Linked DNA regions of Candidatus Puniceispirillum marinum IMCC1322. The protein of the gene in region 2 interacts with the protein of the main gene of each other region in a pairwise test. Links are inferred from orthologs where the notes say so. Each region holds a gene or a part of one and is shown on either strand. Other genes may lie near its edges.

What was found. The genes of interacting proteins can lie anywhere in the genome.
Region 1: the proteins of mrdA (region 2) and SAR116_RS05275 interact in binary tests that used the Escherichia coli proteins (3 or more experiments, as listed by UniProt). The link is inferred for Candidatus Puniceispirillum marinum IMCC1322 from one-to-one orthologs.

What each region holds. Positions count from the first base shown.
Region 1 is NC_014010.1:1,088,818-1,092,611, forward strand. What follows is about bases 1-3,141. They hold SAR116_RS05275 (penicillin-binding protein 1A), read right to left. Parts: upstream 2,774-3,141; coding sequence 227-2,773; downstream 1-226. Other genes in these bases: prfB (peptide chain release factor 2), read right to left, coding at 1-157; SAR116_RS05280 (N-acetylmuramoyl-L-alanine amidase), read right to left, coding at 2,889-3,141. Outside these bases: more of SAR116_RS05280, read right to left, coding at 3,142-3,794. UniProt on the Escherichia coli protein: Cell wall formation. Synthesis of cross-linked peptidoglycan from the lipid intermediates.
Region 2 is NC_014010.1:749,053-753,358, reverse strand. What follows is about bases 766-3,764. They hold mrdA (penicillin-binding protein 2), read left to right. Parts: upstream 766-1,288; coding sequence 1,289-3,241; downstream 3,242-3,764. Other genes in these bases: rodA (rod shape-determining protein RodA), read left to right, coding at 3,238-3,764; mreD (rod shape-determining protein MreD), read left to right, coding at 766-1,292. Outside these bases: rod shape-determining protein MreC, read left to right, coding at 1-753; more of mreD, read left to right, coding at 753-765; more of rodA, read left to right, coding at 3,765-4,306. UniProt on the Escherichia coli protein: Catalyzes cross-linking of the peptidoglycan cell wall. Responsible for the determination of the rod shape of the cell. Is probably required for lateral peptidoglycan synthesis and maintenance of the correct diameter during lateral and centripetal growth.

The DNA.
Region 1 (3,794 bases), 340 kb from region 2 along the record:
CCTGTGCCACGGCCTGGTCATTCCAGAAATCGGGCATGGTTGTTTGCGCTTCCAGATCATTTAGACGCGCAACCGCCACCTCGAAATTGACATGTTTGCGTAATAATTCCAGCGTTGATGAAATGACATCGATTTTGGCTTGGGTTTCGGCCTGCATCGTCTCTCTCTGTTTATAAAGCTTGCACGTACCTAACCCGACAACGCCACGCTGACAAGTTTATATGATCTAGAAAAATTCCTGTGTCGCCAGTCCATTGTCTGCCCCATTGGTGTTTACGCCACTTGGCGCATCGATTAACTGACCACCTGGCCGCTGACCCGGTTTAAACACCTCAAGGATGGCTTTTTCATGGGTTGGCAACACCCGTTCACCCGTTTCGGCATGTACGGGAATAATAGAAATACCATTCGGACGACGGAACGGTATCACCGGCTTATCGGCAAGTGCCTTGACCATGAAATTGCCAAAGATGGGGACTGCCACTGTCGAACCTGTTTCCCGTTTGCCAAGCGGGCGCGGCTTGTCATAGCCAACAAATACGCCCACCACCATATCCGGCGCAAAGCCAATGAACCAGCCATTCGTATTGTCATTGGTGGTTCCTGTCTTGCCAGCAAGCACAAGATCAAGCCGTGATAATAAACGACCTGTTCCACGCTGAATAACACCTTCAAGCATCGATACCATCTGGAATGCCGACGCTGGCGAGGTTAATTGTGATCGCGTGTCAGGCAGATCGGGAATAGGTTGATTATCCCATAAAGCGTTTTCACAGCCATCACATTGCCGTTCATCATGCCGGTAAATGGTTTTACCATGCCGATCCTGGATCCTGTCGATCAGACTTGGCGTGACCTGCTTGCCGCCATTGACCAGCATGCCATAGGCCGAGGTCAGCCGCATCAGATTGGTCTCCCCCGCGCCAAGCGACATCGACAGTAACGGCGGCAAATTGTCATTAATCCCGAAACGGCGCGCATAGTCCTGAATCTCGGGCATGCCCAGCTTCATCGCCAGACGCGCGGTCATCAGGTTGCGCGACTTTTCAATGCCAACGCGCATGATCGACGGACCATAAAACCGCTTGGTATAGTTAGCCGGCTTCCATTTCGGCTTGCCAACACCCTGATCGACGACTAGCGGCGCATCTAGAATACGGGTCGTTGGCGCATAGCCATTATCGAGGGCTGCTAGATAGACAAAGGGCTTGAATGCCGAACCAGGCTGGCGCATCGCCTGAACCGCCCGGTTAAATTCGGAATCAGCATAATTATACCCACCACTCATTGCCAATAGCCGGCCTGTATGCGGATCCATCACCACAATCGCGCCTTCCACCGCTGGCCGCTGGCCAAGGGCATAATGATGCGCTTCGGGTTTAAATCCATCACGGATCAGATCAGGCGTTTCTGACGGTGGCTGGACAATGACAATATCGCCTGCCGAAATAGCATCGCGCAGATCCTTTAGCGGTTGCGGGCGCACCCCGTCATCGTCGCGCGGCGGATAGGCCCAGAAAGCCAGCTTGAACGGAATTGTCGCGGCTTTGCCATTTACATAAATCTGGGCTTCACGGCGCGCTACATCGGTAACTAGGGCGGCATAATGTTTTGGGCGTAGCTGTTTCTGATAGCGCGCCAAGGTCGCGGCAACATCCTCGCCAGCTTCAAGACGGCCAAGCGGCCCGCGCCAACCCTGACGACGATCAAGCGCTTCAAGGCCACGTTCCAGCGCGGTATCGGCAAGCGATTGCAAATTAGGATCAAGGGTCGTGCGAATTGATAGCCCCCCTCCATAAAGTGCATCTTCACCATAATTTTTCATGATCTGACGGCGCACAGACTCGGTGAAATAGGGCGCATCAGCGCCATCAGCACCTGTATCCGGCACAATCACCAGCGGTTTGCTTTTGGCCGCTTCGGCCTGTTCAACCGAAATATAGCCATTTTCCTGCATCTGGTTCAGCACCCAGTTACGCCGGATGACCGCCGCCTTGGTTTTGCGGATCGGATGATAATTGCTAGGCGCCTTTGGCAAGGCCGCAAGATAGGCCATTTCATCCAGATCAAGCTGGTTCAGCGCCTTGTCAAAATAGTTAAGCGCAGCCGCCGCCACGCCATAACTGCCCATGCCAAGATAGATTTCATTCAGATATAGCGCCAGAATCTGATCTTTGGTAAAGGCGCGCTCCATGCGCAATGACAGTATCGCTTCCTTGATTTTACGGTCGATTGACACTTCATTGGTCAATAGAAAATTCTTTGTTACCTGCTGGGTAATGGTCGAAGCCCCGATCAGGCGTTTTCCACGTCCATAATTGACAACATTTGTCGCCATTGCCCGCGTCAGGGCTTTCACATCAAGGCCAAAATGGCTGTAAAAGGCTTTGTCTTCGGCAGATATAAACGCATGAATGAGCTGCGGCGGTATCGCATCAATAGGCACAAAAAGTCGCTTTTCATTGGCATATTCAGCCAGTAGCGCGCCATTACCAGCATGAATGCGGGTCACCACAGGCGGTTCATATTGTGCCAGCTGGCGATAATCTGGAAGCCCTTTTCCATATGTCCAGAAAACCCACAGCACAGCCCCAACGCCAATAACACCGACGATAATTATTAATGAAATAATGATTGAGAATGCTTTTGCCATACCGCGAATGATAGACCATGAATTAGGCGATGATATGGCATGCCTTACTGGTGGCGCATATCCATCACCAGCGTCATATCCGGTGCTGTCATCATTATTATTTTGCGTATTATCAGACACGGAACTGGTCACAATTTTCTTGAAATTTACACACTGATTTACCCATTAATATCCCGATCATGAGATATGGCCTCAATGATGTCAATTATTCCGCCCCCAGAAGAGAACCACTGGCTCATTTGGGGCCATGTTTTTGTAAATAGCTAATGATAGCCTTGGTCAGACGCTGGCATAGCAGGCGGCGGTATTTTGCCGACTGCAAGTTCGCCTCATCCTTGCGATTTGACAGGAACCCCATCTCCACCAGAACCGATGGCATATCAGGTGCCTTTAACACAGCAAAGCCGGCAAAACGATGTCCACGGCGGTCACCGCCACGCAAATCACGTATCTGGCTTAGAATATCACTGGCAAAATGTGTTGATTGGTTCATCGACTCGCGCTGAAACATGCGTAATAGCTCACTTGCCACATCGGAATCTTCAACCCCCAGGTCAGGGCCACCAATCAAGTCCGCCTTATTTTCCTTACGCGCTAAGGCGGCGGCTTCTTTATCTGATGCGGTTTCCGACAAGGTGAATACGGACATGCCATGCGCCGATTTATTCGCCGCTGAGTCCGCATGCAGTGATATGAACAGGTCAGACTTTTTCGCCCGCGCCAGCCTTATGCGTTCGCGTAATTTCAAGAACCGGTCATCTTTGCGCGCCAAAATGGCCTTCACACGGCCAGTTGCATTCAATTGCCGCGCCAATTCGATGGCGGCGGCTAGTGTAATATCCTTTTCCTTTGTCCCTGCCAGCCCGATGGCGCCCGGATCCTTGCCCCCATGGCCAGCATCAATAAAGACAACCCACTTCTTGGGGGGGCGTTTTGGGACCGCCATGGCAACAATCTGTTCACCAGGGGCGAGCTGACCCGCATTATCTGGCTTGGCCTTGGGCAAGGTCACGGTTCTTTTGATAGGCACTGTACTTACGCCATTTGCGGGTGATGTTTCTTTGGCCAGAGCCTTGGCCGCCATGTCCGGACGCGCGGCAAGCGCCCGCGCCGCCAGCGTAAAGGCTGTTGGGCCATTATC
Region 2 (4,306 bases):
ATTTCTATTCCCGTTCGCGGTGTTGAAACGATGGTCGAAGGTATTCGGACGGTGGCTTCTTTGCGGGCTGAAAATGTTCGGCTTGTAGCTGAAAATGATTTGCTGAAACGCTGGCAAAGACGTGCTGAAATTCTTGAAAGTGAAAATCGTCAATTACGGAGTGTTACTGGCGCTCTTGCGCCTCAGGGACGCGTTCCGCTGACGGCACGCGCCGTAACAGCACCTGGGGGCAGTTTTGCCCATACAGTGCTTATTTCGAATGGTGTTGATAAAGGCGTCCAGCCAGGCAACCCCGTGGTCACAGCTGATGGGTTGGTGGGTATGGTTGTGGATGTGGGGGCATCCCACTCGCGTGTTTTGTTGATCAGTGATATTAACGCGCGGATTCCGGTTATTCTGGCATCGTCATCTTGGCCAGGTTTGACCATGGGTAAGAATGGCACCTATCTCGAATTGGCCTTTTTGCCTGAAGAAGCAACACCAGCGGTTGGTGAATTGGTGCTTACGTCCGGTCATGGCGGTGTTTTACCGGCAGGTTTGCCTGTTGGCCGGGTCGATCTTGCCGAGAAGGGTTTTGTGCGCATAAAGCCAGCTGTTGATTTCCGGCATTTGAGTTTTGTGACAATTCTGTTGGGTGGGCTCGAAGGGGTGGATACGGACAATCTGCAGTTGGAAGAGTTCTATACACCTTTGCCAATCGATGAAAGTACACGCTTACTTGAAGGTCTAAATGCTTCAGGGGCCCGGCAATAATGAAGAAAACCGGACAGTATTTCGAAAAGGCAATGGAACATTCAGAAGTGTCTGGACAGTTTCTGATTGGTTTTGTTGGTGTGATATTGGTGCTGTTTGAAGGCACATTGGCAAGTTGGCCAGTATTCTATGGCGCGGTGCCGTTATTATCGCTGATTTTTGTCTATTGGATGACCCTGTATCACAGTAAATTGATGCCGTTCATAACCATTTTTATCATGGGTTTGCTTTCTGATATTCTGTTTTCTGATCTCATAGGTGGTCGTGCAACATCCTATATGCTATTGGCATTATTCATGAATTTGCGTGTGACTGACCCTCAGGATGATGAGTTTTTAAAAGTATGGGTTAATTTTGTGGTCGCCGTAATGACGGTGATGCTGTTCCAGTTAATATTCTTTTCGGTAATCAATTTTTCTATTCCTTCGTTGTCACCAATGATGTTCCAGATTGGCGTGACATTAATTCTGTTTCCGATTGCGTATGTTTTTCTTTTCGCCATTTCAAACTTGCTTGAGCGAATAAAGGTGTTCGCATGAATAGGGCTAAGGAAAGAGATTTCCGCCGTAATGTATCGAGGCGCGGTGCCATATTGGGTATTGGACAGCTATTGCTGACAGGGTTTCTTGGTGGCCGACTCTATCAACTTCAAGTTACACAAAATCGGCGCTATCAACGCCTTTCTGATAAAAACCAGTTTGACCTTCGTGTTGTGGCACCTCCGCGAGGTCGTATTTATGATAATAAAATGCGTCTGATTGCTGGTAATGCTGAATCGTTCCAATTGCGGATGACGCCGATGCATGTCAAAGATATGGCAGGTACATTACAGTCTCTTTCCAAGGTTATTGACCTGCCTGAAGCTATACAGACTGACATTTTAACAAAAGCAAAGAAAGGGCCATCTTTCCGTGAGCTTATCGTCAGGCGTAACCTGACACAACGCGAATTGGCACGGCTAGCCATTCGCAGTGCCTATCTCCCCGGCGTTTCCTTTGAAAAGTCATTGCGCCGCATTTATCCGCAGGGCGCATTAACCTGTCATGTCACTGGTTATGTATCCCCGATTAGCAGTGATGAAATCGAACAGGATAGTAGCTTGCGCCAGATGCCTGATTTATCAACGGGAAAAATTGGTGTTGAATATGCGCAAGAGCCAAATCTGCGTGGCATGCCGGGCTATGAAAGAATCGAGGTCAATGCAAGAGGTCGTCCAATTCGTGTGTTACGCGATACCGACCCCCGTGCTGGTGCCGACCTTCAGCTATCTATTGATATTGGCGTTCAGCTTCATGCCAGTAAGGTATTGCGCAAGGGGCGCTCAGATGTCGTATCCTTTGCCGAAAAGGACGTGCAAGCGGGTTTAGCGTCTAATCCAGAGCTGGTTGCGCATATTACCAGTGGTGATGATTTGATCTTGCGCGACCCAAAGGGGCGTTTGACGCCGCCTGAGTCAGGTGCGGTGGTGGTTATGGACATTCATAATGGGAACATTGTGTCGCTTGTCTCAACCCCGATGTATGACCCGAATATGTTTACCGAAAAGCTGCTGACCCGTGATTGGCGGCGATTGAATAATCACCCGCGCCGCCCCCTGTTGAATCGCTCGACATCTGGAATGTATGCCCCCGGTTCAACCTTCAAGATGGTGGTTGGTCTTGCCGCCTTGGAAGCGGGCATAATCTCGGAAAAATCATCTTTCTTTTGTAAAGGGGATATGGAACTTGGCAATGCAACCTTCCATTGCTGGCGTAAAGGTGGGCATGGCCGCATGAACCTCACGTCGGCGCTGGAACAATCCTGCGATGTTTATTTTTATGAAGTGGCGCTTAAGACAGGCATTAAACGTATTCGGAATATGGCGCTTCGTCTTGGGCTTGGTAATGTTACTGGTGTTGATATCCCTGGCGAAAAATCTGGTATTATTCCTAGCCATGAATGGAAATTGGCAACGCATGGCAAAGTATGGACGCCTGGCGAAACAGTCGTGGCAGCGATTGGACAGGGCTATGTGCTGGCAACGCCATTGCAGCTTGCTGTCATGACTGCCCGTATTGCCAATGGTAAGTTTGCAGTTAACCCATCACTGGTGATGCATGACCCGAATAATCCACCCGTTTTTGAGCCGCTTGATATACCCGAGTCAGCTTTGGCGATCATTCGCAAAGGTATGTTTGCGGTAACTGGTGGGCCGATGGGCACAGCGCGCAATTACGCCCTATCCCAAAAATATGGTGGTATGTCAGGTAAAACGGGCACGGTGCAAGTTAAGCGGATTACCAAACAGCAGCGTGAAGATGGCATCACCAAGAATATCGACCGACCCTGGAAAGAACGTGACCATGCCTTATTTGTGGCATATGCACCCATAAATGCGCCTAAATATGCGATTTCGGTAGTTGTTGAACATGGTGGCAGTGGTTCATCAATGGCGGCGCCAATAGCCCGCGATATAATGGCGAAAACCATTACCGAGCTTGGCGTATGATGGCCGTTGGCAAAGTTTTAGTGCGCATTCCGTGGCACATCATTTTTCTTGCCGGCATTCTGGTCGTGGTAGGATCATTAGCGCTATATTCGGCATCTGAAGGATCGTGGGTACCATGGGCAGGGCGTCACGCCATGCGTGCGGGTGCTGGTCTGGCCATTGTCATCGTTTTTGCCTTTATCGATTTCAAATATATACGTGCGATTGTGTATCCGCTGTTTCTGGCGACAATCATTGTTTTGATTCTACTTTTATTCATTGGAACAGGCAGTGGTGTTTCACGCTGGATCACCGTTGGAGGCTTTACCTTTCAGCCATCAGAGCCTGCAAAGATTGCAGTTATATTGGTGCTGGCACGTTACTTTGATGAACAGCCAGCTGATAAATTTCAATCGATCCTGACCTATTTGCCTACCTTGGTGCTTGTTGGTGTGCCCTTTTTGCTGGTGCTGAAACAGCCAGATCTTGGCACTGCGCTTATGCTTTTTCTGGGCGCTGTTGCTGTTATTTTTGTCGCGGGCATACCGTGGCGCTATGTCACGATTGCTTTCATTTCAGGCTGTGCGGCCATTCCTGTTTTATGGATGAATTTACATGCCTATCAAAAAGCGCGGGTGATGACGTTTTTGAATCCCGAAGCCGATATGCTTGGGACGGGTTATCAGATCACGCAATCCAAAATTGCATTGGGATCAGGTGGCATGTTTGGTAAGGGGTTTTTGCTAGGCAGCCAGACGCATCTGAATTATCTGCCGGAAAAACAGACCGATTTTGTATTTACCATGATTGGTGAGGAATTTGGTCTGGTGGGTAATTTGTTTATCATGCTGATCTATATGCTGATTATTGCGGCTATTTTGCATATCAGCTATCGCGTGGCCTCGCGATTTGCCCAGCTGACCTGTGTCGGTATTGCGGTGATGCTGTTTCTTTATATGTTCGTCAATGTAGCTATGGTTACCGGCTTATTGCCAGTAGTCGGGGCGCCGCTGCCGCTGATTTCATATGGTGGCACCGCTATGCTCACGGTGTTTGCGGGCATTGGCATTGTGGCAAGTGCCAACG